2 linked regions of the Streptacidiphilus albus JL83 genome follow. The protein of the gene in region 2 interacts with the protein of the main gene of each other region in a pairwise test. Links are inferred from orthologs where the notes say so. Each region holds a gene or a part of one and is shown on either strand. Other genes may lie near its edges. The genes, in order: rplA and thrS.

Evidence for each region.
Region 1: the proteins of thrS (region 2) and rplA interact in binary tests that used the Escherichia coli proteins (3 or more experiments, as listed by UniProt). The link is inferred for Streptacidiphilus albus JL83 from one-to-one orthologs.

The regions. Positions count from the first base shown.
Region 1 is NZ_JQML01000001.1:5,595,428-5,610,254, forward strand. Bases 10,002-12,742 are described here. They hold rplA (50S ribosomal protein L1), read left to right. Parts: upstream 10,002-10,881; coding sequence 10,882-11,604; downstream 11,605-12,742. Other genes in these bases: nusG (transcription termination/antitermination protein NusG), read left to right, coding at 10,002-10,045; rplK (50S ribosomal protein L11), read left to right, coding at 10,353-10,787; BS75_RS24560 (LolA-like protein), read left to right, coding at 11,754-12,590. Also shown: BS75_RS24480 (amidohydrolase family protein), read right to left, coding at 1-494; rpmG (50S ribosomal protein L33), read left to right, coding at 1,033-1,197; BS75_RS24500 (MaoC family dehydratase N-terminal domain-containing protein), read left to right, coding at 1,314-1,766; BS75_RS24505 (MaoC family dehydratase), read left to right, coding at 1,769-2,197; BS75_RS24510 (TetR/AcrR family transcriptional regulator), read left to right, coding at 2,302-2,862; BS75_RS24515 (DHA2 family efflux MFS transporter permease subunit), read left to right, coding at 2,986-4,410; BS75_RS24520 (UDP-N-acetylmuramate dehydrogenase), read left to right, coding at 4,552-5,610; BS75_RS24525 (adenosine deaminase), read right to left, coding at 5,647-6,708; BS75_RS24530 (pyridoxal phosphate-dependent aminotransferase), read right to left, coding at 6,897-8,159; preprotein translocase subunit SecE, read left to right, coding at 8,613-8,948; more of nusG, read left to right, coding at 9,143-10,001; rplJ (50S ribosomal protein L10), read left to right, coding at 12,937-13,506; rplL (50S ribosomal protein L7/L12), read left to right, coding at 13,583-13,966. UniProt on the Escherichia coli protein: One of the primary rRNA binding proteins, it binds very close to the 3'-end of the 23S rRNA. Forms part of the L1 stalk. It is often not seen in high-resolution crystal structures, but can be seen in cryo_EM and 3D reconstruction models.
Region 2 is NZ_JQML01000001.1:8,247,974-8,263,025, reverse strand. What follows is about bases 3,942-6,907. They hold thrS (threonine--tRNA ligase), read right to left. Parts: upstream 6,429-6,907; coding sequence 4,455-6,428; downstream 3,942-4,454. Other genes in these bases: BS75_RS35985 (hypothetical protein), read right to left, coding at 6,521-6,907; BS75_RS35995 (HIT family protein), read right to left, coding at 3,942-4,311. Outside these bases: BS75_RS36015 (thiol-disulfide oxidoreductase DCC family protein), read right to left, coding at 131-622; BS75_RS36010 (hypothetical protein), read left to right, coding at 851-2,482; BS75_RS36005 (hypothetical protein), read right to left, coding at 2,519-2,812; BS75_RS49645 (hypothetical protein), read right to left, coding at 2,816-2,989; BS75_RS36000 (TetR family transcriptional regulator), read left to right, coding at 3,097-3,723; more of BS75_RS35995, read right to left, coding at 3,742-3,941; more of BS75_RS35985, read right to left, coding at 6,908-7,747; BS75_RS35980 (DUF4365 domain-containing protein), read right to left, coding at 7,785-8,366; BS75_RS35975 (exonuclease domain-containing protein), read left to right, coding at 8,547-9,272; BS75_RS35960 (SsgA family sporulation/cell division regulator), read left to right, coding at 9,906-10,319; BS75_RS35955 (CGNR zinc finger domain-containing protein), read left to right, coding at 10,542-11,156; BS75_RS35950 (hypothetical protein), read right to left, coding at 11,137-11,589; BS75_RS35945 (DsbA family protein), read left to right, coding at 11,697-12,188; BS75_RS35940 (GNAT family N-acetyltransferase), read right to left, coding at 12,222-13,076; BS75_RS35935 (aminotransferase class IV), read right to left, coding at 13,076-13,897; BS75_RS35930 (chorismate-binding protein), read right to left, coding at 13,924-14,985. UniProt on the Escherichia coli protein: Catalyzes the attachment of threonine to tRNA(Thr) in a two-step reaction: L-threonine is first activated by ATP to form Thr-AMP and then transferred to the acceptor end of tRNA(Thr). The rate-limiting step is amino acid activation in the presence of tRNA.

The sequences.
Region 1 (14,827 bases), 2.7 Mb from region 2 along the record:
CCGGCCGCACCGGCCGCGCTGCTCAGCGGTCCGGCCCGGGCCACGACCTGGAGCTCGGCCAGTCCGCGCAGCGCCCTGGCCGCCTGCAGGGCGGCCTCCAGCCGACGCAGTCCGTAGCCCTCGCCGATGCGGACATGGGTCCGCTGGACGGTCGCCCCGTAGCCGAGCCCGCTGAGCGCGGCCTCGGTGATCCGCCGCTGTGCCGCCTCGACCGTCTCCGCCGCCCCGGAGTCCCCGCCCTCCGGCCCGGGCCGGGTGGTGGCGAAGGCCTCGTCCAGGTGGGCGTGCGGCTCGACCGGGGCCGGCAGCAGCAGATAGCCGCTGAGGTCCAGCCGCTCGGGGGCGCTGAGCCGGCCGGCCGGCCCGATCTCCTCGATCCGCCCGGCGCCGATCCGGATGTCCACGGCCCGGCCGTCCGGCAGCCGCCCGCCGTAGAGCAGCAGTGTCGGTCCGGCGGGTGGGTCCTGCTCGCTGCGGCGCGCGTCGCCAGACATGCGCCGCTCCTTCCCGCCGCAGGGCCGCTCCCCACGTGCAGGGGAGCCTAGGGCGGTCCCGGGGGTGGACCGGGGAGGCGCGTGGGGACGATGGGGAGGAGCCCAAAAGTCGTATCGGTTGGGGGGAGTCCGCAGCGGCGCTGAACTGGGGTCCTGGGCATCCGGGGTGACCCGGCGGCAGCTCCCGGCCGCGCTGCGGGTGCCGCCGGAATGGATTTCACGGATCGGCCAGGGACCGTGTAATGTCTTCCTCGGCCAGCCCCTATAGCTCAGTCGGTAGAGCGTCTCCATGGTAAGGAGAAGGTCTGCGGTTCGATTCCGCATGGGGGCTCGGATGAGAGGGTTCCCCGCTTCGGCGGGGAACTCGATCGTCGTGGCGGTGTAGCTCAGTTGGTAGAGCAAGCGGCTCATAATCGCTGTGTCACCGGTTCAAGTCCGGTCACCGCTACCACGTCCTGTAGCCGATTGTCGGGTAACCCGCCCAGTCGGCTACTCTTGTCTGTGTTCATAACGTTGTCTGTTCGAGGAAGGCACTCCTGTGGCCGCCACTGATGTCCGCCCGAAGATCACGCTGGCCTGCGTGGAGTGCAAGGAGCGGAACTACATCACCAAGAAGAACCGGCGTAACGACCCGGACCGTCTTGAGATGAAGAAGCACTGCCCGCGTTGCAACTCGCACACCGCGCACCGCGAGACTCGCTGACCACTGCGTTCCGACGCAGGGCCGGTGTTCGCGACCAGCTCATCGGCGAAGGCCGTCCCCATCCGTGGGGACGGCCTTCGTCGTTTTTCCCACGAGGATTCACGAGGAGCCAGTCCATGCCGCTCGACCCCTCCTTCATCGGGCGGACGTACCCGCCCACCGCGCCCTACGAGGTGGGGCGCGAGAAGATCCGCGAGTTCGCCGAGGCCGTCGGCGACGCCAACCCGGCGTACACGGACCCGGACGCCGCCAAGGCGCTCGGCCACTCCGACGTGATCGCCCCGCCGACCTTCCCGTTCCTGCTGACCTACCGGGCCGCCGCCCAGGTGGTCAACGACCCGGAGCTCGGCCTGGACTTCTCCCGGGTCGTCCACGGCGACCAGCGCTTCCGCTACACCCGCCCGGTCCGGTCCGGCGACCGGCTGACCGTCACCTGCGTCATCGACTCGATCAAGTCGCTGGCCGGCAACGACGTGCTGACCGTGCGCGGCGAGGTGCACGAGGAGAGCGGTGAGCATGTGGTCACCGCCCACATGATGCTGGTGGCCCGCGCCGCCGAGGGGGAGTGAGCATGTCCGCGAATGTGAACTACGACACGGTCGAGGTCGGCACCGAACTGCCGTCCCAGTCCTTTCCGGTGACCCGGGCGACCCTGGTCCAGTACGCCGGGGCCTCGGGGGACTTCAACCCGATCCACTGGAACGAGGCCTTCGCCACCTCGGTCGGCCTGCCGAACGTCATCGGCCACGGCATGTTCACCATGGCCGAGGCGATCCGGGTGGTCACCGACTGGCTCGGCGACCCGGGCGCGGTGGTCGAGTACGGCGTGCGCTTCACCAAGCCGGTCGTGGTCCCGAACGACGGCGTCGGCGCGGTCATCGAGGTCACCGCCAAGGTCGCGGCCAAGCTGGACGACCGCCGGGTGCGGGTGGACCTGCTGGCGACCAGCGGTGGCGAGAAGGTCCTGGGCATGTCCCGGGCCGTGGTCCAGCTGGCCTGACCGGTCCGGCCGGACCGAGCGGTCCACCGGCCCGAGCAGAGGCCGTCCGGGGTTCCCCCGGACGGCCCTTGACATGGTTAGTAATCAGTCACTAACTTTGAGGCATGGCAAAGGGCAGCATGAGGATGTCGGCGGAGGAACGCCGCGAGAGCGTCATCCGCGCCTCCATGATCGAATTTGCCGAGCGTGGCTACAACGGCACCACCACCCAGTCGATCGCCAATCGGGTCGGCGTCTCCCAGCCCTACCTCTTCCGGCTCTTCCCCAGCAAGCGGGCCCTGTTCGAGGCCGCCGCCCGGCGGTGCATGCAGGACGTCCGCGAGGCCTTCGTCGCCGCCGCCGACGGCCTGGAGGGCGAGCCGGCCCGTGAGGCCATGGGTCTGGCCTACATGGACCTGATCGCCGACCGCAGTCGGCTGATGATGCAGATGCAGATGTACGTGTCCACGGCCGCCGCCGAGGCTGCCGGGGACACCGAGGTCGGCGAGTCCGTACGGGCGATGTGGACCGAGCTCTGGGACGCCGTCACCGCCCAGGCGGGGATGACCCAGGAAGAGGCCCGGGACTTCTTCGCCCAGGGCATGTTGATCAACGCGCTGGTCGCGATGGGCTTCTCGCCGGAGCACCGGCTCTGGAAGACCTTCGACTTCGAGTCCGGCTGCTGACTCGGCGGGGCCGCCCCGGGGTCGGGGTGTTCTGCCGGGTGCTTTTCGGCCCGTCAAAGTTATTGATCAATTACTAACTCATAGGTTCCCCCCAGCCGGGGGGCTCATCCAAGGGAACCGATCATGCGCAAGGGAAACCCAACCGTCTGGGCCTTCGTGATCACCAGCACCGCCGGCTTCATGGCCGCGCTGGACAACCTGGTCGTCACCACCGCCCTGCCCTCCATCCGCGCCCATCTGGGCGGCGGCATCACCGACCTGGAATGGACGGTGAACGCCTACACCCTGACCTTCGCCGTGCTGCTGATGCTCGGCGCGGCCCTCGGCGACCGCTTCGGCCGTCGCCGGATCTTCACCCTCGGCCTCACCCTGTTCACCCTCTCCTCCCTCGCCGCCTCGCTCGCGCCGAACATCGACGCGCTGATCGCGGCCCGTGCCGCCCAGGGCGTCGGCGCGGCCCTGCTCACCCCGGTCAGCCTGACCCTGCTCACCGCCGCCGTCCCGGCCGCCAGGCGCGGCGCGGTCTTCGGCGCCTGGGGCGCGGTCAACGGCATGGCCGTCGCACTGGGCCCGCTGATCGGCGGCACCCTGGTCGAACACCTCTCCTGGCAGTGGATCTTCGCGGTGAACGTGCCGATCGGCCTGGCCCTGATCCCGCTCGCCCGGCTGCGGCTGACCGAGAGCCACGGCCCCAACAGCCGGCTCGACGTCCCCGGCACCGCCCTGGCCAGCGCCGGCCTCTTCGGCATCGTCTTCGCCCTGATCCGGGGCAACGCCGACGGCTGGAGCAGTCCGACGGTGCTCACCGGACTGGTGGCCGGTGGCGCCCTGCTGGTCGGCTTCGTCCTCTGGGAACTGCGCGCCCCCGCTCCGCTGCTGCCGCTGCGGCTGTTCCGCAACCGCACCTTCGCCGCCGTCAACAGCGCCTCGATGCTGATGTCGCTGGGCATGTTCGGCGCCATCTTCCTGCTCAGCCAGTTCCTCCAGAACGCCCAGGGCTACAGCCCGATGGAGGCCGGCGTCCGGATGCTGCCCTGGACGGCGATGCCGATGCTGGTGGCGCCGCTCGCCGGGCTGCTGATCAACCGGATCGGCGGACGGGTGATCATCGCCACCGGGCTCGCCCTCCAGGCCGGCGGGCTGGCCTGGTTCGCCCTGATCGTCTCGGCGCATGTGAGCTACGACGCGCAGATCCCGGCACTGATCATGTCGGGCGTGGGCATGGCGCTGTTCTTCTCGCCGGTCGCCACGGTGCTGATGGGCTCGGTCGCGCCGGAGGAGCAGGGCATCGCCTCCGGGGCCAACAACTCCCTCCGCGAGGTCGGCGGGGCGCTCGGGGTGGCGGTGCTGAGCGCGGTCTTCACCGCCCACGGCAGCTACGCCGACCCGAAGGCCTTCGCCGACGGCCTCACCCCGGCGCTCTGGGTGGGCACCGCCTCCATCGCCGCCGCGGCCGTCGCCGCCCTGGTCATCCCCCGCTACCGGCGTACCCGGGCCGCCGCCGGGAGTGCGGCGGAGCAGGCCCCCGTGCTCTCCCCGGTGGTCTGACCCGCGCCACGGCACCCGCGCCCGTCCCGTCCCGTCCCGCCCGCCCCGCCGCGCCCGTCCCGCCCCGCCCCGCCGCGTCCGTTCCGTCCCGCTCCCCGGGGACGGGCCGGGCGCGGCGGCGTCCTCCCTTAGTCTTGGCCCGTGCAGGAACTCCAGGACGCCCCCCTCGCCCCGCTGACCACCTTCCGCCTCGGCGGCCCCGCCCGGCGGCTGGTCACCGCGACCACCGACGCCGAGATCGTGGCCACGGTCCGGGCCGCCGACGCGGCCGGCGAACCGCTCTTGGTGATCGGCGGCGGCAGCAACCTGGTCATCGGCGACCAGGGCTTCGCCGGGACCGCCCTGCGGATCGCCACCACCGGCAGCAGCCTGGACGGCACGGTCCTGGACGTAGCGGCCGGCGAGGTCTGGACCGACCTGGTCGCCGAGACGGTGCTGAAGCACGGGCTCGCCGGGATCGAGTTCCTGGCCGGTATCCCCGGATCGGTCGGGGCGACCCCGGTGCAGAACGTCGGCGCCTACGGCCAGGAGGTGGCGACCAGCATCGCCGAGGTGGTCGCCTACGACCGCCGCGCGCGCGAGACGGTGACCCTGTCCAATGCCGACTGCGGCTTCTCCTACCGGCACAGCGCCTTCAAGGCCGACCCCGACCGCTACGTGGTGCTGCGGGTCCGCTTCGCGCTGGAGGACACGGACGGCCGCTCCACCCCGGTCCGGTACGCCGAGCTGGCCCGGAGCCTGGGTGCCGGCCAGGGCGAGCGGACCGAGCTGCGCGCCGCCCGGGAGGCGGTGCTGGAGCTGCGGGCCGGCAAGGGCATGGTGCTGGACCCGGAGGACCACGACACCTGGTCGGCGGGCTCCTTCTTCACCAACCCGGTCCTGGGGGCGGAGCAGTACGCGGCCTTCCTCGACCGGGTGCACGACCGGCTGGGCCCGGAGACCGCGCCCCCGGCCTACCCCGGTGCGGACGGGAGCACCAAGACCTCGGCCGCCTGGCTGATCGAGCGGGCCGGCTTCGGCAAGGGCTACGGCAGCGGCCCGGCCCGGCTCTCCGGCAAGCACACCCTGGCGCTGACCAACCGGGGCGGGGCGACCACCGCCGACCTGCTGGCGCTGGCCCGCGAGGTGCGCGACGGCGTCCACGCGGCCTTCGCGGTGACCCTGGTCAACGAGCCGGTGCTGGTCGGCGTCGAGCTCTGACCGGCCTGCGCGGCGCTCCGGGCTCCGGGAGCGCCGTCAGGACACCAGCCAGGCGTCCACCCCGGCCAGCATCCGCAGCCGGACGTCCTCCGGCGCGCAGGACCCGCGCACCGACTGCCGGGCCAGCTCGGCCACCTCGGCGTCGCTGAACCCGTGGACCTCGCGCGCCAGTTCGTACTGCGCGACCAGCCGCGAGCCGAACAGCAGCGGGTCGTCGGCGCCCAGCGCCAGCGGTACCCCGGCGTCGAACAGCTTCCGCAGCGGGACGTCCTCGGGCTTCTCGTAGACGCCCAGGGCGACATTGGAAGCCGGGCAGATCTCGCAGGTGATCTGACGGTCCGCCAGCCGCTGCATCAGCCGCGGGTCCTCCGCCGCCCGCACCCCGTGCCCGATCCGGCCGGCGCCCAGGTCGTCCAGGCAGTCCCGGACGCTGGACGGGCCGGCCAGCTCGCCGCCGTGCGGGGCGGCCAGCAGCCCGCCCTCCCTGGCGATGGCGAACGCCCGGTCGAAGTCCCGGGCCAGGCCCCGCCGTTCGTCGTTGGACAGGCCGAAGCCGACCACGCCCCGGTCCGCGTAGCGGACCGCCAGCCGGGCCAGGGTGCGGGCGTCCAGCGGATGCTTCATCCGGTTGGCCGCGACCAGCACCCGGATCCCGACGCCGGTCGCCCGGGAGGCGTCGTCGACCGCGCCGAGGATGATCTCCAGGGTGGGGATCAGACCGCCCAGCCGGGGGGCGTAGGAGGTGGGGTCGACCTGGATCTCCAGCCAGCCGCTGCCCTCGGACCGCTCGTCCTGCGCGGTCTCCAGCACCAGCCGGCGGATGTCCTCCTCGTCGCGCAGCACCGAGCGCGCCATGTCGTAGAGCCGCTGGAAGCGGAACCAGCCGCGTTCGTCGGTCGCCCGGAGCTTGGGCGGCTCGCCCGCTCCCAGGGCGTGCGCGCCCAGCGCCTCCGGCAGGTGCACTCCGTGCCTGTCGGCGAGCTCCAGCAGCGTCGCCGGACGCATGGAGCCGGTGAAGTGCAGGTGCAGGTGCGCCTTGGGCAGCAGGCGGACGTCACGGGGTTCGGGGTCGGCAGCGGCGGCAGATACCTGTTCCATCCGCAGATCTTCGCCTATTCGGCCTGACGGCGGAAAACATCCAGGTCGAGCCGCTCGATCGGGTGAAAGAACAGCCGGTTCGCGGACCGGGGGAGCGACCGGGAAGGCAGCGGACCCGCGGCCCGGCCGAAGCCGTGCCGCGGGTCCGCGCCCGCGCTCCGTCGGCGTCCGTGCCGCCGGGAGCGCGCTCAGTCCTGCGCCTCGCCCAGCAGCTTCTGCAGCCGGGTGACGCCCTCGACCAGGTCGTGGTCGCCCAGCGCGTAGGAGAGCCGCAGGTAACCCGGGGTGCCGAAGGCCTCGCCCGGCACCACCGCGACCTCGACCTCGTCCAGGATCAGACCGGCCAGCTCGGCCGAGGTCTGCGGACGGCGGCCGCGGATCTCCTTGCCCAGCAGCCCCTTCACCGAGGGGTAGACGTAGAACGCGCCCTCGGGCTCCGGGCAGAACACGCCGGGGATCTCGTTCAGCATCCGCACGATGGTCCGCCGACGGCGGTCGAAGGCCGCCTTCATCTCGTCCACCGCGGAGAGGTCGCCGGAGACCGCCGCCAGCGCCGCGATCTGGGCGACGTTGCTGACGTTCGAGGTGGCGTGGGACTGGAGGTTGGTCGCCGCCTTGATGACGTCCAGCGGGCCGATCACCCACCCGACCCGCCAGCCGGTCATGGCGTAGGTCTTGGCCACGCCGTTGACGACGATGCACTTGTCGGCCAGCTCCGGCACGACGACCGGGAGCGAGACGAACTGCGCGTCCCCGTAGACCAGGTGCTCGTAGATCTCGTCGGTGAGCACCCACAGCCCGTGCCCGGCGGCCCAGCGGCCGATCTCCTCGACCTCGGCGGCGGTGTACACCGAGCCGGTCGGGTTGGAGGGCGAGACGAACAGCAGCACCTTGGTGGACTCGGTGCGAGCGGCCTCCAGCTGCGCCACGGACACCTTGTAGCCGGTGGTCTCGTCGGCGACGACCTCGACCGGCACGCCGCCCGCGAGCCGGATCGACTCGGGGTAGGTGGTCCAGTACGGGGCCGGGACGATGACCTCGTCACCCGGGTCCAGGATCGCGGCGAAGGCCTCGTAGATGGCCTGCTTGCCACCGTTGGTCACCAGGACCTGCGCGGCGTCGACCGCCCAGCCGGAGTCCCGCAGCGTCTTCGCGGCGATGGCGGCCTTCAGCTCGGGCAGCCCGCCGGCCGGGGTGTACCGGTGGTTCTTCGGGTCGCGGCAGGCGTCCGCGGCCGCGTCCACGATGTAGCCGGGGGTGGGGAAGTCCGGCTCGCCGGCGCCGAAGCCGATCACCGGGCGGCCGGCCGCCTTGAGGGCCTTGGCCTTGGCGTCCACGGCGAGGGTCGCGGACTCCGCGATGGCGCCGATGCGGGCCGAGACCCGCCGGTCGGCCGGACGGATGCTGGAGTCGGGGGTGGCAGATGCAGGGGTGGGAGATGCAGCGCTCATGACCTCATCGTTCCAGACACCGCCACCGGCGGGCATCGGCGTTTCGCCATCCGGCCGCCGCGCCGAGACGGCCGTGGCGGGCCCCAGCAGCGGGGACCGCCACGCCGGGCCGAACCACTGATCGGCAACCCATTCGACCAATCCCCGTTCCACCCCCTACACTCAAGCCTCGATGGACCCGGGCTGCGGCCGCGGGGCGTCGCACTCACCGTGCGGGGGCCCGTATGCGGTAGGTTGGGTCCTGTGACTCCGGGCGACCGGAGTCCAAAGGGTCGTAGCTCAATTGGTAGAGCACCGGTCTCCAAAACCGGCGGTTGGGGGTTCAAGTCCCTCCGGCCCTGCTGTCCGCCCTGTTGCAAATGCGCGACAGGCGGTACCGTCCAGCAGTGTGTTACACGAGATCGCAATCACTGCGAACACTCGACTGGTACCCGATCTTCAGGTGAGGAACGAGTGACGGAGACCGTGGGCTCCACCGCGACACCTGATCGTGGTAGCGCGGAGGGCGAACAGGGCGAGGGCCTCTCGCGCCGCGATCGCAAGCGTGCCAACAAGGCCGCCGGCAAGGGCGGGAAGAAGCAGAAGGACCCGAACCGCAAGAACGTCTTTGCGCGCACCGGCCTCTTCTACCGTCAGATCATCGCCGAGCTCCGCAAGGTCGTCTGGCCGAGCCGCAATGACCTCACCACCTACACGACGACGGTCATCGTCTTCGTTCTGGTGATCATGGCCATCGTCTACGGTCTGGACACCGGCTTCGCCGAGCTGGCCAAGCTCGTCTTCGGCTGACACCGGCCTGCGCGGACCGCGCCCGATCCTCACAGGACATCCACACAGGACATCCAGGACATCACTGTCCGGACGCTCCGCTACCGTGGAGTCGGTATCGTTGAGTATCCGAGCCGTCCGCAGCCAAGCCCTGCTTCTCCCTGTGGACGGTCAGGTACCGTCCCACCCTTCATCTCCAGGAAGAAGCAGCCAACGTGTCTGAGTCCCACCCGTACGACGACGCTGAAGCCCCCGAGGTCGTCGAGGCCGTGGAATCGGCCGACGACGCTGCGGAGCAGGACGCGTCTGCGTGGGCCGAGGCCGACGACTCCGCCGAGCAGATCGTCGATGACGCCGACGCTGACGAGGACGAGGTCGAGGCTGCCGACGAGGCCGACGGCGAGTCCGCCGAAGAGGCGGCGCTGACCGTGGTCGACGACGAGGAGTCCGCCGCCGTCGAGGCCTTCGAGGAGGCCGACGCCGAGGTCACCGAGGAAGACGGCGTCGAGATCGACCCGGTCGCCGCGTTCCGCGAGGAACTGCGGCTGGCCCCCGGCGAGTGGTACGTCATCCACACCTACGCCGGCTACGAGAACCGCGTGAAGTCCAACCTGGAGCAGCGCGCCGTCTCGCTCAACGTCGAGGACTACATCTACCAGGCCGAGGTGCCCCAGGAAGAGGTCGTCCAGATCAAGAACGGCGACCGCAAGACCATCCGTCAGAACAAGCTCCCCGGCTACGTGCTGGTGCGCATGGACCTGACGAACGAGTCCTGGGGCGTCGTCCGGAACACCCCCGGTGTCACCGGCTTCGTCGGCAACGCCTACGACCCGTACCCGCTGACGCTGGACGAGGTCGTCAAGATGCTCGCCCCCGACGTCGAGCGCGCCGCCGCGAAGGAGGCCGGCCGCCCCTCGCAGGTCCGCCCGGCCGACATCCAGGTGCTGGACTTCGAGGTCGGCGACTCGGTCACGGTCACCGACGGTCCGTTCGCCACGCTCCAGGCGACGATCAACGAGATCAACCCGGACTCCAAGAAGGTCAAGGGCCTGGTCGAGATCTTCGGCCGGGAGACCCCGGTCGAGCTCTCCTTCGACCAGATCACCAAGAACGACTGAGTCGAGCACGACCGGGCCGGGCACGACCGGCGCGACAGCTTCCGCAGCAGGGCCCCGTACCGTCCAACCGGTCCGGGGCCCTGCCGCGTCCGGGCCGGTTCGGCCGGTGCGAGCCGCCCGCCGAGCGGCCCGTCGGGGGCGGGGACGATCACTGATTTAGGATCGCGGCTCTTTCGGGCTATCCTGATTCGATGTGTGCGCAGAGCCGGGCCGTGAGGCCGGGCGGCGCAGCAGACATCCAAGGCCCCGCCGGTGCGCTTCCGCCCGCCGGTCGGGAACACCTCTCGTACTGACCCGGAGAGAGAACATGCCTCCCAAGAAGAAGAAGATCACTGGGCTGATCAAGCTCCAGATCAAGGCGGGCGCGGCCAACCCCGCGCCGCCCGTCGGCCCCGCGCTGGGCCAGCACGGCGTCAACATCATGGAGTTCTGCAAGGCCTACAACGCCCAGACCGAGTCGCAGCGCGGCATGGTCGTGCCGGTGGAGATCACGGTCTACGACGACCGTTCCTTCACCTTCATCACCAAGACCCCGCCGGCCGCGCGCCTGATCCTCAAGGCCGCGGGCATCGAGAAGGGCTCCAGCGAGCCGCACAAGACCAAGGTCGCCAAGCTCACGGCTGCCCAGGTCCGCGAGATCGCGACGACCAAGCTGCCCGACCTCAACGCCAACTCGCTGGACGAGGCCGACAAGATCATCGCTGGCACCGCCCGTTCGATGGGCATCACCATCGAGGGCTGACGTCCGCGTCAGTTCGGTCAGAGCAGCACCGTGGTAGGGCCGAGCGCGGCCCGCAGCCACCACAACTCCCAGTCTTGAATCCACAGGAGCAGCAGTGAAGCGCAGCAAGGCTCTGAACGCCGCGGCGGCCAAGGTCGACCGCGACCGTCTCTACGCCCCTCTCGAGGCCATCCGCCTCGCCAAGGAGACCTCCACCACGAAGTTCGACGGCACCGTCGAGGTCGCCATGCGTCTGGGTGTCGACCCGCGCAAGGCCGACCAGATGGTCCGCAGCACCGTGAACCTCCCGCACGGCACCGGCAAGACCGCCCGGGTCCTGGTCTTCGCGACCGGTGACCGCGCCGAGGCCGCACGTGCTGCGGGCGCCGACATCGTCGGCGCCGACGAGCTCATCGACGAGGTCGCCAAGGGCCGGCTGGACTTCGACGCCGTCGTGTCCACCCCGGACCTCATGGGCAAGGTCGGCCGTCTGGGCCGCGTGCTCGGCCCGCGTGGCCTGATGCCGAACCCGAAGACCGGCACCGTGACCCCGGACGTGGCCAAGGCCGTGACCGAGATCAAGGGCGGCAAGATCGAGTTCCGCGTCGACAAGCACTCGAACCTGCACCTGATCATCGGCAAGGTCTCCTTCGACGACGAGAAGCTCGTCGAGAACTACGCCGCCGCCCTGGACGAGGTGCTCCGCGCCAAGCCGTCCGCCTCCAAGGGCCGGTACATCAAGAAGATCGCGCTCAGCACCACGATCGGCCCCGGCATCCAGGTGGACCCGAGCCGTACGCGCAACCTCATGGTCGAGGAGGACCCGGCGAACATCTGATCCCTGATCAGACCAGCTGGGCAGTACTCGCGTTCCGAAGGGCCGGTTCCCCCTCCGCAAGGAAGGGGGAACCGGCCCTTCGGCCTGTCCGTCTACGGGTATAGCGTCCTGTTCGCAAGTCTTCTTACATGCCCCAGGGGGAATGCAACATGCGCCACACCCGTTCGATCTCCGTCGCCGCAGCCGCCGTCGTCGGCCTGGCCGCGCTCAGTGCCTGTTCGGCCGCGTCCAAGGCCGCGAGCCAGGCGGCCGGCAGCGCCAACTCGGCGGTGTCCACCGTCGCGGACGCGCTCTCGCTGGCCACCGCCAAGACCGAGAGCTACAGCTCGGTCAAGATGACCATGACCATGTCGGTCGCGGGCCAGAGCGTGACCTCGTCGGGCCGGTTCGGCTGGAACCCGATGGCCATGTCCATGGGGATGAACATGCCGGCGGCGAACGGCCGCCCGGCGACCTCCATGATCGTGATGATGTCCGGCACCACCCTGTACATGGGTACCCCGGCCGTCGCCGACTTCCAGGGCAAGCACTGGATGAAGCTCGACCTGTCCTCGCTCCAGGACGGTCAGGCGCTGTCCGAGATGGCTACCCAGAGCGGCAACCAGAACCCGGCGGTCCAGCTCAAGCTGCTGACCTCCAGCCCGGGGGTGACCCGTGTCGGCCAGGGCACCGTCGACGGCGTCCAGGCCACCCACTACAGCGGCACGGTGGACCTGAAGGCGCTGGCGGCCAAGATGGTGGGGCAGGACGCGCAGCTCAAGAGCCTGCTCACGTCGGCCTCCCAGGAGGGGATGACGACCGAGACCGTGGACCTCTGGGTCAGCGCCCAGAACCTCCCGGTCCGGGAGACGATGTCGGCGACGACCTCCAGCGGCACCGAGAACGCGACCATCGACTTCTCCGACTACAGCACCGGTGCGGTCACCTTCACCGCTCCGCCGGCGGACGACACCCTCGACGCGTCCAGCCTGCTCGGGAGCAGCTGACCGACCGGCGGGACGGGCGGCCGGTGGGCGATTTGCCCTTCGGCCGCCCGTTCGCGTAACGTAGCCGGAGCCACAGACCGCTGGTTGTCGCTGCCCGCTCTGCAAAGAGTCGGCCTGGTGACCGAAGGCTCCGCGAAGGATGCGGACGACCCGCGCAGGATGGATGAGGAAGATCGCGCTCCGGACGTGTGCCGTCAGGCATGTCGGCCGTCGAGCATGTTGAAGCCCCGTGCGCCTGCGCCGGGGCTGTCCTGTTTTTCCGAACACTTTCTTCCGGCGGTCGAGGTATAGCAGGTCGACTCAACGGTCGGCCAAGCATCGACATCACGGAAGGAGGCGTAAGCCTATGGCAAGGCCCGACAAGGCTGCTGCCGTCGCAGAGCTCACGGACAAGTTCCGTGACTCCAACGCGGCCGTGCTGACCGAGTACCGCGGTCTGACCGTGGCGCAGCTGAAGACGCTGCGTCGCTCGCTCGGCGACAACGCCAATTACGCCGTGGTGAAGAACACGCTGACCAAGATTGCCGCCAACCAGGCCGGTATTTCTGAGCTCGACGACCTGTTCGCGGGTCCGACGGCTGTCGCCTTCGTCGCCGGTGACCCGGTGGAGTCGGCGAAGGCTCTGCGTGACTTCGCCAAGGAGAACCCGGCTCTCATCATCAAGGGCGGTGTCCTTGACGGTAAGGCGCTGTCTGCTGATGACATCAAGAAGCTCGCGGACCTCGAGTCCCGCGAGGTGCTGCTCGCCAAGCTCGCGGGTGGACTGAAGGCGTCGATGGCCAAGGCCGCCGCCACCTTCCAGGCCCCGCTCACGGAGTTCGTCCGCACTGCGGAGGCGCTCCGGGCCAAGGTCGAGCAGGGCGGTGCCGGTACGCCGGCTCCCGCCGTCGAGGACGCTGCTCCCGCCGCGGAGTAGTACCCCCTCGCAGCGGGCCCGTACGCCCGCCGTTCCGTACATCCGGCACCTGCCGACTTAGTGGAAGGACGCCATCATGGCGAAGCTGTCCCAGGAAGAGCTGCTCGCGCAGTTCGCCGACCTGACCCTCATCGAGCTCTCCGAGTTCGTCAAGGCGTTCGAGGAGAAGTTCGACGTCAAGGCTGCCGCCCCGGTCGCCGTCGCCGCCGGTGGCGGCGCTGCCGCCGTCGCGGAAGAGGCTGAGGAGCAGGACGAGTTCGACGTCATCCTCACCGCCGCCGGTGACAAGAAGATCCAGGTCATCAAGGAGGTGCGTTCGCTCACCTCGCTCGGCCTGAAGGAGGCGAAGGACCTCGTTGACGGCACCCCCGCCACCGTCCTGGAGAAGGTTGCCAAGGACGCTGCGGAGAAGGCCAAGGCTGCTCTCGAGGCTGCCGGCGCTTCCGTCACCGTCAAGTAACTCCGGTTACTGACTGACGGTCCGCTCCGGCGGGCCGTTCGGCCGAGGCGGCCACCCGAAAGGGTGGCCGCCTCGGCCTTTTGCGTTCCCGCTCCAGGGCCGTCGGCGGGCCCGGTGGAGTGGGTTCCCGGCTGCCCGGCGCGGGCCCGGCACAGCCCGGCTCACCAGGGCTTTGACGGTCCGCTCGGACGCCCGTTCCCATGACTCGGGCTCTATGACCGATCTATGACGATTCGCCACATCTGTCCGCCAGGTACTCCCCTCCGCCGCCGAGGGCGAGTATGGTGATCGTCGTCGCTGCGGGTACGACCTGTCCGCAGCGGGCGCCACGGCGTATCCGGGGTCACCTCCGGAGCCACGCAGCGGTCGCCGGTCGGCCACCCCACCAGGGCAGTCGCCCGGCCCGGCCGCCGGCGGAGCGTCCCGGCCCGCGGTCCGGCCCGCAGCCCCGTCCGCGGGGCGGCCCGGGGGATCTCGCCGGGGCCGTGCCCTTGACGAACCGCAGCGGGCGCGCAATTCTCAGGACGCGAAGGTGCACGCCGGACGGTTCGGACGGCGCGGCAGCGTGGCAGCGGGGTCGATGATTCTTCGGTCCGCAGGCATGGAACCGACGTGCGGTGGGGAATACACCCCGTAGGCAGTTACCGCCCCAGGGGGCGCTCTCGGAGAGGGCGGACCCGCGAGGTAGGGAGTTCGACGATTCGGTCTCCGAATCCGGACTGGACAGCAGTGTGCCGTCTGGCTACACTGTCCCTTTGCGCTGCCTTTTAGCTGCTCCGTGACTCGACCCCCGGAGTACGCACTACCCCGACCAGGGGTGGCACCCCGCTTGCGCACTGGCACTGACCTGGTGAGATTCCG
Region 2 (15,052 bases):
GTTCACCCGGGCCTACGTCCGGCACGAACCCATGCCGACGGCCGTCGCGGCGCACATCCTCGGCTAGGCGGACTCGCCGGGGCGGGCCCCGGCCGGGAGTGCGTCGGCGACGGTCGCGGGGCGGCGGTGCTCAGGCCGCCGGCGGCTGGGCGGCGGCCCGGCGGGCGGCCGGCGGCAGCGCGCAGGCCGCCGTGCCACCGGGCATCCGGTGCCGGTTCACCGCCACCACCCGGTACACCCCGGCAGCGGCCTGGCGCAGCAGCGGCAGCGTGAGCAACGCGCCCAGCACGCTCCACAGCGGTCGGCGGGTGCGGAGCAGCAGCCTGGCCGCGGCCTGCGCACCCCCGTAGACCCGGCCGGTCGGCGTGATCCAGAGCACCTCGTGCTCGGCCCGCTCCGGGCTGACCAGGCCGCCGGTGAACGCGGCCAGCGCGTCCAGGTCGGCGAACTGGAAGGGCACGGCCTCCCAGCGATCGGCATCGAGACGGCGCTCCGCGAACCGGACGGAGGAGCTGCAGAAGGCGCAGTCACCGTCGAAGAGCAGGACCGGCTGCGGCGGCAGCTGGTGGGACGACCCGGACGGCTGCCTCGGGGGCAGTGGTGAGGACAGGTTTTCGGCCATGAATCGATCATCGCAGAGCCCGCCGCGCGCTCCGGGCCCGCTCCCGCCTGCCCGTTCCGCCCGTCCCGGGCGCCGGGGCGGCCCCGGAAAGTTGGAGCATGCACTGACGCGCGCTGATCGGCGACGATAGGCTTACTGCTCCGGCTTCATGACATCGTTTCAGCGGATGGTCATCGCGGCGGGGGGCGGTATGGGCGAGCGCGGCCATTGGGAGGACCTGCGGTGACGATGACGTTTGACTTCAGCCCCGGAGCACAGATCCCGCTGGACGGCACCCCGCACACCGGCGCGACCGCCGCCCTCTCCTCCGGAGCCTACCGGGACAACCCGCTGGAAGACCTGGTCAAGCTCAACGAGGAGACCGCGCACAAGGCGGGCCGGCACCGGGTGTTCGCCCCCAACTTCGGCGAGGCGTTCTGCCAGGCGGTGATCGCCCGTACCCTCGGCTCCTCCCGCAAGCCGCTGGTCCGCTCCTTCGGCATCGACCCGCGGATCGTCGTCGAGCACTGCCTGGAGGCCGAGGCCCTGCGGCACCGGCGCGACAAGCAGCTGACCGCGGTGGCCCTGATCTTCGGCTTCCTCTTCCTGCCCGGCACGCTGCTCTGGCTCGGCGCCTTCGAGTTCCGCCGCCGCAGCCACCCGGACAAGCAGTCGCTCTTCGGCGGACTCGCCCTGGCGGTCTGCGCGGTGATCGCGGTGCTGCTCGCCTGGCGTCCGCCGGTCGGCGGCGCCTTCGGGATCTACCTGCGGATCGTGATGCTGGGCGCGCCCATCGGCTGGCTGGTCGCCCGGCAGATCTGCCTGCGCTTCGCGATCCAGCTCCGGGCCCGCTGGGGTTCGCTGATCGACGGCGGCACGGTCGGCGCCCGGGTCCCCGACGCCGTGCCGATCGGCCCGGAGGACACCAAGGCGCAGACCCTCCGCAAGCAGCTGACGGGGCTGGCGTCCGAGCAGGAGACCAACTACCTCCACGTCGCGCACCGCAAGGGCGTGCTCGGCCTCGGACGGCGGTGGGCGGTCTGGCAGTTGGCCGAGCAGCTCGACCCCCGTGAGGGCATCGCCGAGATCAGGCCCTTCCACCCCTGGGACGTGATCCGGAAGATCGAGGACCACCTCGGCCGGATGAACCGCAGCCCGCTCGCGACCGGCGGCTTCCCCCAGTTGAAGGTGGAGCACTGGGCGATCGACTCGATAGGCGAGGGCGCGGACGAGATATCCCGGCCCAGCGGCCCGGAGTTCGACGGCTCGCGGATGCGCGCCTCCGCGCTCACCGACCTGGCCAACCGGCAGAACTTCGGCAGGTCGGGGGCGCGCCACTACCTGGGCGTGCAGTTCGTCCTCTTCGACGGCGGCCTGGTACTGACCCTGCTGATCCGGGTCTCGGTGCTGCACGAGACCCTGCGGATCGAGGTCTCCGGGTACGCCCTGGGACCGGTGGCCGGGGGCTTCACCAGCAAGCCGAAGCCGCCCGAGAAGACCGTCACCAAGCCCGGCAAGCCCTGGGAGACCACCACCGTCAAGACGCCGCTGGTGACCAACCAGGAGGTGGTGCGACTCACCGTGCGCGCGCCCTTCACCTGGAACCAGTCCATGCTCAACTGGCTCGGCGGCACCTTCAAGCTGCCGGAGCCCTTCGGCCTGCGCTCGGCCTGGGCCGGTCCGCCCTGGGGCAACCGCAACATGACCGACGACGCGACCCAGAGCGCCCTGGCGGTGCTGCGGGCGGTGCACTCGGCGGCGGTCGAGGTCCTGGTCGACCACGACGTGGACGTCGAGCGCTTCAAGAACCGCGCCAGCCTGCTCGGCATGGAGGTCCAGGGCACCCGCCCGTCCAAGCCGGACGACTTCGACGCCTGGTGACCCGCGCCGCCGGCGTCGGCCGCCTCCCGCGCCGGGTCAGCCGACGGGGCCCCAGCTGATCCCGCCGTGGTGCGCGGCGACCGCCGCGCCCAGCACCACCAGGTCGGTGACGCCGAGAGCCAGGCCGAGCAGGGCCCGTCCGCGACGCCCGGTCCCCCGGGCCAGCGAGACGCCGGCCAGGACGATCGCCAGCGGGCCGAGGGCGATGTTGAGGAAGAACACCCCCAGCAGGCCGAGGACGAAGGACGCGACAGCAGTGTCGTCGCCGTCCTCCCGGCTGCGCGCCGATCCGCTCGGCGCCGGGACGGCCTGTGTCCGTACTGCGGTCACGGGTCAGCCCTCCACGGTGGTGCGACGGCCGGCCCGGGCGATCCGCTCACGGACGGCGAAGGCCAGCAGCCAGCAGCCGACCACGGCGCAGCCGACGGCCAGCACCGGCGAACTCAGGTAGGAGGCGGCGCCCCAGAGCGCGCCGCTCAGGGCGAGCAGGACTACGAGGAGGACCATGGTGCTTCCCTTCACGAGAATTCAGAGCACAGTCGTTCACTGAATAATTCGAGGGTACCCCTGCCCCGCACTCGCCAATACCGGAGAACAGTTGTTTACTGCATGAGATGAGCCACACTCTCGGGCCGCGACAGTCCCAGAAGCAGCAGACCCGGCAGTCCCTCCTGGACGCCGGGATGCGACTGCTCGACCACCAAGGCCTCAGCAGCCTGGGCCTGCGCGAGGTCACCCGGGAGGCCGGCCTCACCCCCAGCGGCTTCTACCGGCACTTCCCCGACCTGCCCGCGTTCGGCATGGCCCTGGTCGAGGAGTCCTTCGGCAGCCTGCGCACACTGGTCCGGGCCATCCGCGCCGAGCAGGCCGGACCCGACGAGGTGATCGACCGCAGCATCGACCTGCTCGCCCGGTACGTCCACGAGCACCGCGCCAACCTGCGCTTCCTGGTCCGCGAGCGGCACGGCGGCGTGCGCCCGGTGCGGCAGGCCATCGCCGCCCGGATCCGGCAGTTCGCCGACGACCTCGCCGACGACCTCGCCGCCCAGCCCGAGTCGGCGGGCTGGGACCCGGAGGACCTGCGGGTCCTGGCCGACCTCTACGCGGACCACACGGTCACCACCGTCGCCGCGCTGCTGGAGGCGGAGGGCGACCCGGAGGACGAGCGGCGCATCGTCGCCACCGCCCGTCGGCAGCTGCGGCTGATCAGCATCGGCCGCCGCCACTGGCTGGACACCTGAAGCCGAGCCGGAACCGCCCTACCGGGCCACGTCCTCCGGCCAGGCGTCCGCGAGCATCTTCCGGGTGTCCGCCAGGAGTTGCGGCAGCACTCGGGTGTGGCCGATGACCGGCATGAAGTTGGTGTCCCCACCCCAGCGGGGCACCACGTGCTGGTGCAGGTGTGCGGCGATCCCGGCCCCGGCCACATCGCCCTGGTTCAGGCCGATGTTGAAGCCGTGCGCCCCGGAGGCCGCCCGCAGCGCGGTCATCGCCTGCTTGGTCAGCTCGGCGACGTCGGCGGTCTCCTCCGGCGTCAGCTCGGTGTAGTCCGCGACGTGCCGGTACGGGACCGCCATCAGGTGCCCGGAGTTGTACGGGTAGAGGTTGAGCACCGCGTAGGCGTGCTCCGCCCGACGGAGGATCAGCCCGTCCTCGTCCGACATGGCCGGGATCGAACAGAACGGACAGCCGTCACTGGCCTCCGGGCCGGTCGGCTTGTTCTCGCCCTTGATGTAGGCCATCCGGTGCGGGGTCCAAAGGCGCTGAAAAGCGTCCGGGACGCCAACTCCGCTCTGCTGCTCCGGCTCCGTCGTCATGGAGATCAGCATAGGCGTTGGGCTGGAGCAGCCGTAGGGCGGACTCGCGCTGAGCCCGCCCCACCCGGCACCCCCGCGCAGGCGGGGCAAACGGAACCTTCGACTTGTGCTGGTTCCGCATCTTCGGAGCACCCCCGCGCAGGCGGGGAAAAGCGTCAGACCTGAATGCGACGCTCCACCGCGTCCAGGATCTCGGCCAGCGCTTCGTCACGGGGGACGCCGTTCTTCTGCTCACCGTTGCGGTAGCGGAAGGAGACCGTGCCGGCCGCCATGTCCTCGTCGCCGACGATCAGCATGAACGGGACCTTGAGTCGCTGGTTGTTCCGGATCTTCTTCTGCATCCGGTCGTTGGAGGCGTCCACGTCCACCCGCAGCCCCTTGGCCTTCGCCTCGGCGGCGAACTCCTGGAGGTAGGAGACGTGGGCGTCGCCGATCGGGATGCCGACGGCCTGGACCGGCGAGAGCCACGGCGGCATCGCACCGGCGTAGTGCTCCAGCAGCACCGCGAAGAAGCGCTCGATCGAGCCGAACAGCGCACGGTGGATCATGACCGGCCGCTGCCGCGAGCCGTCCGCCGCCGTGTACTCCAGGTCGAAGCGCTCCGGCAGGTTGAAGTCCAGCTGGATGGTGCTCATCTGCCAGGTGCGGCCGATGGCGTCCCGGGCCTGGACCGAGATCTTCGGGCCGTAGAAGGCCGCGCCGCCCGGGTCGGGGGTCAGCGGCAGGCCCTGCTTCTCGGCGGCCTTGCGCAGGGTCTCGGTCGCCTCCTCCCACGCCTCGTCCGAGCCGACGAACTTGGTCTCGTCCTTGGTGGAGAGCTCCAGGTAGAAGTCGGTCAGGCCGTAGTCGCGGAGCAGGTCGAGCACGAAGGTCAGAGTGGAGTCGAGCTCCTCGGCCATCTGCTCGCGGGTGCAGTAGATGTGCGCGTCGTCCTGGGTGAAGCCCCGGGCGCGGGTCAGGCCGTGCACCACGCCGGACTTCTCGTAGCGGTAGACCGTGCCGAACTCGAAGAGCCGCAGCGGCAGTTCGCGGTAGGAACGGCCCCGGGCGTCGAAGATCAGGTTGTGCATGGGGCAGTTCATGGGCTTGAGGTAGTAGTCCACGCCCTCGTCCAGCTGCATGGGCGGGTACATGCCGTCGGCGTACCAGTCCAGGTGGCCGGACTTCTCGAAGAGCGCGCCCTTGGTCGCGTGCGGGGTGTAGACGAACTCGTAGTCCGCCTCCTCGTGCCGCTTCCGCGAGTAGTCCTCCATGGCGCGGCGCATGATGCCGCCCTTGGGGTGGAAGACCGCGAGGCCCGAGCCGATCTCGTCCGGGATCGAGAAGAGGTCGAGCTCGTTGCCGAGCTTGCGGTGGTCGCGCTTGGCGGCCTCCTCCAGGAAGTCCAGGTGCGCCTTGAGGTCGTCCTTGGTCGCCCAGGCGGTCCCGTAGATGCGCTGCAGCATCGGGTTCTTCTCGCTGCCGCGCCAGTAGGCGGCGGCGCTGCGCATCAGCTTGAACGCCGGGATCCGGGTGCTGGGCAGGTGCGGGCCCCGGCACAGGTCCTTCCAGCAGAGCTCGCCGCTCTTCGGGTCCAGGTTGTCGTAGATGGTGAGCTCGGCGCCGCCGACCTCGACGTCCGCGCCGTCGTCGCTGGTCGCGCCGCCCTTGAGGCCGATCAGCTCCAGCTTGTAGGGCTCGTTCGCCAGCTCCTCGCGGGCGGCCTCGTCGGTCACCGCGCGGCGGGAGAACTTCTGCCCGCGCTTGATGATCTCGGTCATCTTCTTCTCGACGGCCTTGAGGTCCTCCGGGGTGAACGGCTTGGCGACGTCGAAGTCGTAGTAGAAGCCGTCCTTGACCGGCGGGCCGATGCCGAGCTTGGCCTCGGGGAAGATCTCCTGCACGGCCTGGGCCATGATGTGGGCGGTGGAGTGGCGCAGGATCGACAGGCCGTCGGCGCTGTCGATCGCGACCGGCTCGACCTCGTCGCCGTCGGCCAGGACGTGGGCCAGGTCCTTCAGCTCGCCGCCGACCCGGGCCGCGATGACCGCGCGCTCACCGGGAAAGAGCTCCGCCGCCGTAGTGCCCGTGGTCACCACGCGCTCTTCCCGATCGGGTTCGCGGCTGATGATCACACGGACGTCCGACACCGGACTCTCCTGACTCTCGGCTTTACCTGCATGGGCAGCGATGGTGCTGCGGTCACGATGGTACCGAGCCCCCGCCCCCGCCCGCGCACGCGTCACCCCTCGGCGGCGTCCGCGACCCGCAGGGCCTTGAGCATCCGTTCGCGCTCCGCGTCGTCGAGTTCGACCACGGCCGGCGCCGAGGGCTCGCTCAGCCGGCGGAAGCCGCCCTTGCGCTCCAGCCGCCCGCGCAGCCGGACCGGGGTGCCGGCCAGGTGGGCCTCGACCGCCAGCCGGTAGCCGTCCTCGTCCAGCCTGACCCTGACCTCGTCGACGTCGGCGCCGGAGAGTACCCGCAGCCGGACCACGCCGCTGCCGGAGAGCTGCTGCCGCTTCAGCCGGACCACCGCGCCGGTGACCTCGACCTCGACCGCCGGTTCGATGTGCTCCAGCCGCTCCCCCGCCGCCTCCAGCGCGGGCAGGTCGCCCGGGGAGAACTCCAGCAGCTGCCGCCGGTTGCCGAAGCCGTGCGGGACGCCGACGCTCGGGGCCCAGGACAGCGCGATCTCCGCGCCCTCGCTGCCGCGCACCAGTTGGACGACGGAACCGATCAGCTCGCAGCTGACACCGAGCCGCACCCCGTTGTCAAAGGCGTCGATCCGGCCGGTGGTGCGCTGGTAGTCGACCGCGTCGCGCATCGCCTCCAGCGCCCGGACCAGGGTGGTGGTGGCCGGGCGGTCCTCGGGGGCCTCGGTGTAGGCGGTCAGCAGCCCGGCCCCGGTGCCCGGGGCGACGACCAGCACCCGGTCCAGGAACTCGGCGGCGTGGCTGTCGAAGCGGGCGCCGAAGTAGGCGGCGCGGGCGCGCCCGGCCTTGGCGGCGGCGGCCAGCATCGCGGTCGCCGCGGCGCGCAGTCCCGCCTCGCTGGCCCAGGGCACGGCCCCGCCGACGCCGGGAACCTCGCGCCGCCAGTGCACCTCGTCCCCGGGTACCAGCAGCGCGGTCAGGATCGCCTGGGCGGAGGCGACTCCGGAGCGCGCCAGCGCGGCCAGGGCCTCCTCCAGCAGGTCGGCGCTGTCGTCGAAGGCGCGGTCGGCCGGGACCAGCAGGCTGGTGTCGGGCTCCCGGTCGTCCGGCGGCGTCCAGCGGCTGTACCGGCCGCCGGCCCCGCCGTGGCGGCACCAGCCGTGCCGGGCCAGCAGGGTGAGCAGGACGTCCGGGTCGACGCGCGCGGGATCGGGCAGCGGCGGTCCCTCGGGTGGGTCGCCCGCCGGGGCGCGGCGCGCCCGGGCCGTCCGTGCCCGTACCGGGTCGACTGCCTCTGGTCGGGTGTCGCGCCGCATTGCCGTCACGCCTTCCCTCCCGTGCGGGCCGGTCGCCTCATGGTCGTTCACCTGCCCCCACACGCGCCATGATGGCGCACAGCGCGCGGTCGTCGAAGACCTGGCCCGTCGGTATCCGGACATTCGTCCGGCGCCTGCCGGTGACGGGTTGACCGGCGAGGTTGACCCAGTAGCAGCAGTGCCGCAGCTCAAGCCGGTCAGGACCGGCCACCAGCCACTGGTCGATCTCCCGCGGGACCAGCATCACCACCAGGATCTTGTGCACGGCGACCCGGCTCTGGGCGAGCTTCCGCAGGTGGTCGTTGTCCAGGGTGAAGCTGAAGTGGCTTCCGGGTGGATTCGGCGGGATCTGGTGGGTGCACTTCAGTTGAACCTTGATAGTGGCCTCGTCGTCGACCGTGTGCGCGGAACTGCCGTGGCTGACGTGCCAGTCGATGCCGTTGTCCGGGAAGGGCGAGGCGAGCGCGCAGCCCGCCGCCGCGGCGACCGCGTGCAGATATCCCACCTGGAGCGTCTCCATGCAGGAGGTGACCGCGAGTTGACCCCGCATCGATTGTCCCGATCCGGCTGCGCTCCACTGCGGAGGCGTGGCGTCCGGGCCGGGTTGTGTCAGCGCCATTGGCTGCCGTCCCCGTGAGCGACGGCCGGCCGTTCCGACCGGACGGGCCGTCACCTGTAGTCATCTCCGCCCGAAAGCGCGGCGAAACTGCCTGGCCGTCAGCAGGGTTCAGAACACCAGGTGATCGGGTATCAGCACAGTGTGACCACCGGCGGTGGTGGTCGTCGCGGGGAGGCCGCCATGACTCACTGGTACGAGGGGGCGCTCGCCTCCTTCGACACCGAGACCACCGGTGTCGATGTGGAGCAGGACCGGATCGTGACGGCCGCGCTGGTGGTGCAGCAGGCGGGCGGCGGCGGGGTGCTGCGGCAGGACTGGGCCGCCGATCCGGGAGTGCCGATCCCGGCGGGAGCGACGGCGGTGAACGGCCTGACCGACGAGTGGGCGCGGAGCCACGGGCGACCGGTGGGGCTGGTGGTCGCGGAGGTGGCCCGGGCGCTGGCCGAATGCGCCCGGCAGGGGCTGCCGCTGGTGGTGATGAACGCCCCCTACGATCTGACGCTGCTGGACCGGGAGTTGCGACGGCACCGGGGCGTGTCGCTGACCGACGTCCTGTCCGGCGCGCCGCTGCTGGTGCTGGACCCGCGGGTGCTGGACAAGCACCTGGACCGCTACCGCAAGGGCCGCCGCCGGCTGGCCGACCTGTGCGAGCACTACGGCGTCCCGCTGGAGGACGCCCACGACGCGGCGGCGGACGCGACCGCCGCGCTGGAGCTGACCCGGGCGATCGGCCGCCGCTACGCGGAGCGGCTGGCCGGGCTGACGCCGGCCGAGCTGCACCTGCGGCAGGCGCTCTGGCACGCGGCCCAGGCCCGGGGCCTGCAGCGGTGGTTCACCGACAGCGGTTCGCCGGAGCTGGTCGACACCGCCTGGCCGCTGCGGCGGCAGCTGGACCAGGCGGCCTGAGCAGCCGTCAGCCGCGGTTGCGACGCCCGGAAACGCCGGAAGGCCCCTCGATCGAGGGGCCTTCCGGCGTTTCACGGTGCGCAATGCTGGGTTCGAACCAGCGACCTCTCCGGTGTGAACGGAGCGCTCTCCCACTGAGCTAATCGCGCGGGGCAACGAAGAGAACATTAGCATTGCTGCTGCTCGGGGACTAAATCCATTCCCCTGCCCTTTCCCGGCCGCTTTCCCGGCGACGTCGCCGCCGGAAACGACCAAGCCCCGCCGGCCATGGGCCGACGGGGCTTCGAACAGATGTGCGCAATGCTGGGTTCGAACCAGCGACCTCTCCGGTGTGAACGGAGCGCTCTCCCACTGAGCTAATCGCGCGGGCTGGACTGACAAGGAAAACCTTACCGCATGCCCGGGAGTGCTCCGAAACCGCCGTCGATCTTGCGTCCGGCGCCGCCGCAGGCCGACGCACGGGGCCCGAGGAGCCCCGAGGGGACTGCGGTGCAGGTGGGGCCGATGCTCCGGAAGGGGTACCAGGTGCGTACTAATCGGGACAGAGGGGTTTACACCGGTCCCACTGGTGGGATGGTCCGTTCGCCGACGTGCGATCCCCGAGCGCACACTGAGCGAAAGGCCCTGGCGCTTATGAACACCACGGTCAGTTGCGAGCTGCACCTGCGCCTCATCGTGTCTAGCGAGTCTTCCCTGCCCGTCCCCGCGGGCCTGCGCTACGACACCGCCGACCCCTATGCCGTGCATGCCACCTTCCACACGGGCGCCGACGAAACCGTCGACTGGGTCTTCGCCCGAGACCTCCTCGCGGAGGGGCTGCACCGGCCGACCGGGACCGGCGACGTCCGTGTCTGGCCCTCCCGCAGCCACGGACAAGGCGTCGTCTGCATCGCCCTGAGCTCTCCGGAAGGAGAGGCCCTGCTGGAAGCCCCGGCGCGTGCGCTGGAGTCCTTCCTCAAGCGGACGGATGCCGCGGTTCCCCCCGGTACCGAGCACCGTCACTTCGATCTGGACCGGGAGCTCTCGCACATCCTCGCGGAGAGCTGAAACGGTCCTTCCCTCCTACCGTGCGGCGCCGTGTCTACTCGGGGGCACGGACCGCACACCGTCCCGTGCCGCCGTCGTCCACTCCCCCCGGACGACGGCGGTTTCGGCATGGCGCGCCGCCCGCCTGCGCCTTGCACCGGACGCGGCATCGCGACGGTAGAGTCACCCGTCCAGGACCCGGCCAGGACAGGGCTCGGGCATGACGGGCCAGGGGGTCCCGACGTGTTGGTCACCCATGACACCCAGTGCGCACTCGACGCACTGGTGGACCTGCTGAACACCGCGCCGGACGTGTGCGGGCACGAGGGACTGGCGGACCTGGCGGCACTGCACGGCTTCGTGGCGCGGTCCGAGATCGTCGAGGTGGCCGCGCTGACCGAGGCCGATCTGGCGGCGGTCCGGCGGGTCCGCACCGAACTGCACGCGATCTTCCGGGCCGGCACTCCGGAGGCGGCGGCACAGCAGGTGAACGCGCTGGTGGCGCGGGCGGGCACGACCCCCCGGCTGACCAACCACGACGGCCACGGCTGGCACATGCACTACTTCGCCCCCCGGGCGGCGCTGGCCGAGCACCTGGCGGCGGAGTCGGGGATGGCGCTGGCCTTCATCGTGGTCGCCGGCGAGCGGGAGCGGCTCCGCTACTGCGAGGCCCCCGACTGCGCCCGGGTCTTCGTCGACCTGTCCCGCAACCGCTCCCGGCGCTACTGCGACAGCCGGACCTGCGGCAACCGGCTGCACGTGGCCGCGTACCGGGCGCGGCAGCGGACCATGCCGGAGCAGGCCGGTCCGGCCGAGCCGACCGGGCAGGCCGCCGGGGTCACAGCCCTCGGCGCTTGAGGATCTCCTCCACGTCGGCGAAGTCGCCGAGGCCGTCGTCGGCGCCCGACTTCCCGGCCGGCTTGGCGGCGGTCACGGCCGGCAGGTTGCCGCTCCGGCCGGTCGGGGCGGCGGGCCGGTCGGCGGCCTTGGGGACCGCCTTGTCCGAGCCGCTGCTCCGGCCCACGCCGGTGAGCAGCAGTACCACCGCGGCCGCGCCGAGCATCCCGGCACCGGCCCAGACGCCCGGGTTGAAGACCAGGTTGGCGGCCCAGTCGGCGACGGCGTGGCCGATCCGGTCGAACATGGTCAGCAGCCCGGTCAGGTAGAGGCCGGTGGGCACCAGGGCGAGGGCGGCCCACCGCACCGCGCGGCGCCACCGGCGCGCCGTCCCCGACGTCACCGCCAGCACCACCGCGACAGCCGAGAGCACCAAACACACAATCGCAGTCATCAGCCCACGTCTCCTTCGTCGGTGCCCCGCATCGTCCGTGCGTCCCGGTCGAACGCTGGGCGACACCGTCTCCATTCATGGTGCCCCCGAATGGGAGACTTACGGCCATGAGCAATAGTTCCCTTTTCCGCGTCGAGTACTGGTGCGAGCTCCAGTGCCCCGACTGCGCATCGGCCCTGGACGACCTCCGGGCGCTGCGCGCCGCCTACGGCGACCGGCTGGAGATCCAGCTGCGGCACTTCCCGCTGGAGCGGCACAAGCACGCCTTCGCCGCGGCCCAGGCCGCCGAGGAGGCCTTCGTCCAGGGCCAGGGCTGGCCGTACGTGGAGGCGGTGCTGGCCAGGACCGCCGAGCTGGCCGAGCGGGGTGAGGAACTGCTGGTGGAGGTGGCCCGGGAGCTCGGCCTCGACGCCGAGGAGATGGACACCGCGCTGATCGACGGGCGGCACATGCTGGTGGTCGACGCCGACCAGGCCGAGGGCAAGGCGATCGGGGTGACCGGGACGCCGACCTATGTGGTCGCGGGTCGGCGGCTGGACGCCGGGCAGTCGCAGGCGGGGATCCGCGAACAGATCACGGAGCTGCTGGGGCAGCCGTAGCGGACCACGGCTGCCCCGCCGCACGGGCGCCGCTCAGAGGTCCTTGAGCAGCGAGGTGAGGTAGACCTCGTAGCCGAGCGAGCGGTAGAGGGCGTTGGCCGGAACGTTGTCGGCGAAGACGTTGAGGCCCAGCCGGGGCAGTCCGGCGGCGACGGTCTCGCGCTCGGCGAGCAGCATCAGCGTCCGGCCGTGGCCCCGGCCCCGGTGGCCCGGCTCGACCTCGACGTCGAACACCCAGGGCAGGGGCTTGCCGTCGGGGCCGGGCGGGCCGCTGTGGGCCACCCAGACGGTACCCGCGGTGGCACCGTCGACCACCAGTCGGCGCAGGATGGTGGCGGGGGTGTGCAGCCCCTCGGGGAGCAGTTGGGCGAAGTCCCGGTCGGCCTTGGTCCTGGCCGCCGCCGGGGGCATGCCGGACCTGGCCAGCGAGTCCGCGTAGCCGTCCGTGTGGTAGACCGCCCAGGCCGGGTACTCGGCCTCGTCGAAGCTCGCGGCCACCGCGCCGGCGGGCAGCGCGGGCGGTTCGGCGGGCATCTCCTTCACCATGTTGCGGGCCCGGACCGTGTAGCCGAGGGCGGTGGCGAAGCGCAGCGCGGCCGGGGCGTCGGCGTCCTCGACCAGGCCGAAGTAGGCGCCGTGGCAGTTCCAGCCGCGCAGCACCTCCTCGGCGGCGAGTGCGGCGACCGTGCCCCGGCCGCGACCGCGCTCGGCCTGATTGATCGTCAACTGATTGACCCTGCCCTCGCGTCGACCGTTCCCGTCGGCCGGGGAGGCGGAGACGGCGACGGTGCCGACCGGGCGGCCGTTGACGCAGACGGCGAAGTCGCGGGCGAGCGCGCCGTCGGGCATGGACCGCTCAGGAGCGCCGGGGCGCAGCGTGGTTGTCATCAGGGTTCCATCTCGGCGGCGGCCCGCTCGGCGAAGACGGCCATCACCTTGGCGGTCACCGGGCCCGGGGCGCCGGGGAGTTCGCGGTCGTCGACCCGGGACACCCCCTGGACGTCGCGCAGGGTGCCGGTGAGGAAGACCTCGTCGGCCCGCTGCAGCACCGACAGCGGCAGGTCCTCCTCGGCGGCCTCCAGCCACTGGAGCACCAGCGCGCGGGTGACGCCGGCCAGGCAGCCGGAGCTGAGCGGCGGGGTGACGATCCGGCCGTCGAGGACGACGAAGACATTGGATCCGGTGCCCTCGCAGAGGCGTCCGGCGGTGTTGCCGAGGATCGCCTCGGAGGCGCCGTACTCGTGGGCGCGGGCCAGGGCGACGACGTTCTCGGCGTAGGAGGTGGTCTTCAGCCCGGCGACGGCGCTGTGCTCGTTGCGGGTCCAGGGCACGGTCACCACCGGCGCGGCGTCGGGCCGGCGGGCGACCTCGCCGAGGGCCACGATCAGGGTGGGGCCGTGGTCGCCCCGGTCCGAGCCGAGCGGCCCGAGGCCGCCGGTGTAGGTGATCCGCAGTCGGCCGAGCGGCGCCGGGTTGGCGTCCAGCACCTCGGCGCAGGCGCGCCGGACCGACTCCCGGTCGGGCGCGGGCAGACCGAGGCCGCGCGCGGAGCGCTCCAGCCGGTCGAGGTGGCGGCCGAGCGCGAAGGGACGCCCTTCGACGGCCTTCACGGTCTCGAAGATGCCGTCCCCGACGGTGATCCCGTGGTCGAGGACGGAGACGGCGGCCTGCCCGGAGTCCTGCAGGGCGCCATTGACCCAGATCCGCACGATGGTGCTTCCTTCCCGTCTGCCGGTCAGTTGGTTGGCTCGGACGCTACCGCAAGCAGCCGGGCCGCCTTCAGTTCCGTCTCGTCCCATTCCCGCTCGGGGTCGGAGCCCCAGGTGATGCCGGCACCGGTGCCGAAGCGGACGGTGGGACCGGCCGCGTCGGTCCGGTCCAGCCAGAAGGTGCGGATGCCGACCGCGAGCACCGCCTCGCCCCGGTCCGCGTCGACCCAGCCGACGGCGCCGCAGTAGGGGCCGCGCGGCGCGGTCTCCAGCGCCTCGATGATGCGCAGGGCACTGGACTTGGGGGCGCCGGTGACCGAGCCGGGCGGGAAGGTCGCGTCCAGCAGTGCGGGCCAGCCCGCCCCGGGCCTGAGCCTGCCCTCGACCGTGGAGACCAGGTGGACCAGGCCCGGGTGCTTCTCGACCGCGCAGAGGTCGGGCACGGTGACGCTGCCGGTCCGGCAGACCCGGCCCAGGTCGTTGCGGACCAGGTCCACGATCATCACGTTCTCGGCGTAGTCCTTGTCCAGCAGGTCGGCCTCGGTCCGGCCGGTGCCCTTGATCGGGCCGGAGGAGACGAGGTCCCCGCGCCGCTCCAGGAAGAGTTCGGGCGAGGCGGTGGCCACCTCGACCCCGTGCGCCGGCAGCCGGACGGTCCCGGCGTAGGGGGCGGGATTGCCGTGCGCGAGGCGGGTGCCGAGCGCGTCCACGTCGGCCAGGGCGGGGTCGGGCAGCGGGGCGCTGAGCACCCGGCAGAGGTTGGCCTGGTAGACCTCGCCGGCCGCGATCCGCTCGCGGATGGCGCGGACGCCGTCGGTGTAGCCGTCCCGGTCGAGCGAGCTGTGCCAGGCGTCCCGGGACGGGCCCTGCCAGCCGGAGGGGTCGGCGGGAGCGGGGGCGGCGGCGGAGCCGGTCGGACGGACGTCGGCGAAGCGGGCGGCGGTGAGCCGGCCCTCGAAGTCGGCGACCACGGCCCAGAAGCCGCTGCTGTCGAGGGCGGCCGGGTCGTCGGTGACATCGAGCAGTCCGGTGGCGACACGCCCGGCGAATCGGGCTATCGCGGCCGAGGGGGCGGGGGGACGGTTCACGGGCGGCTCTTGATTCTGTGTGGGGCTGCGGGGTCTCCGCGTTGCCGAAGTCTAGGTTCCCGCCGAC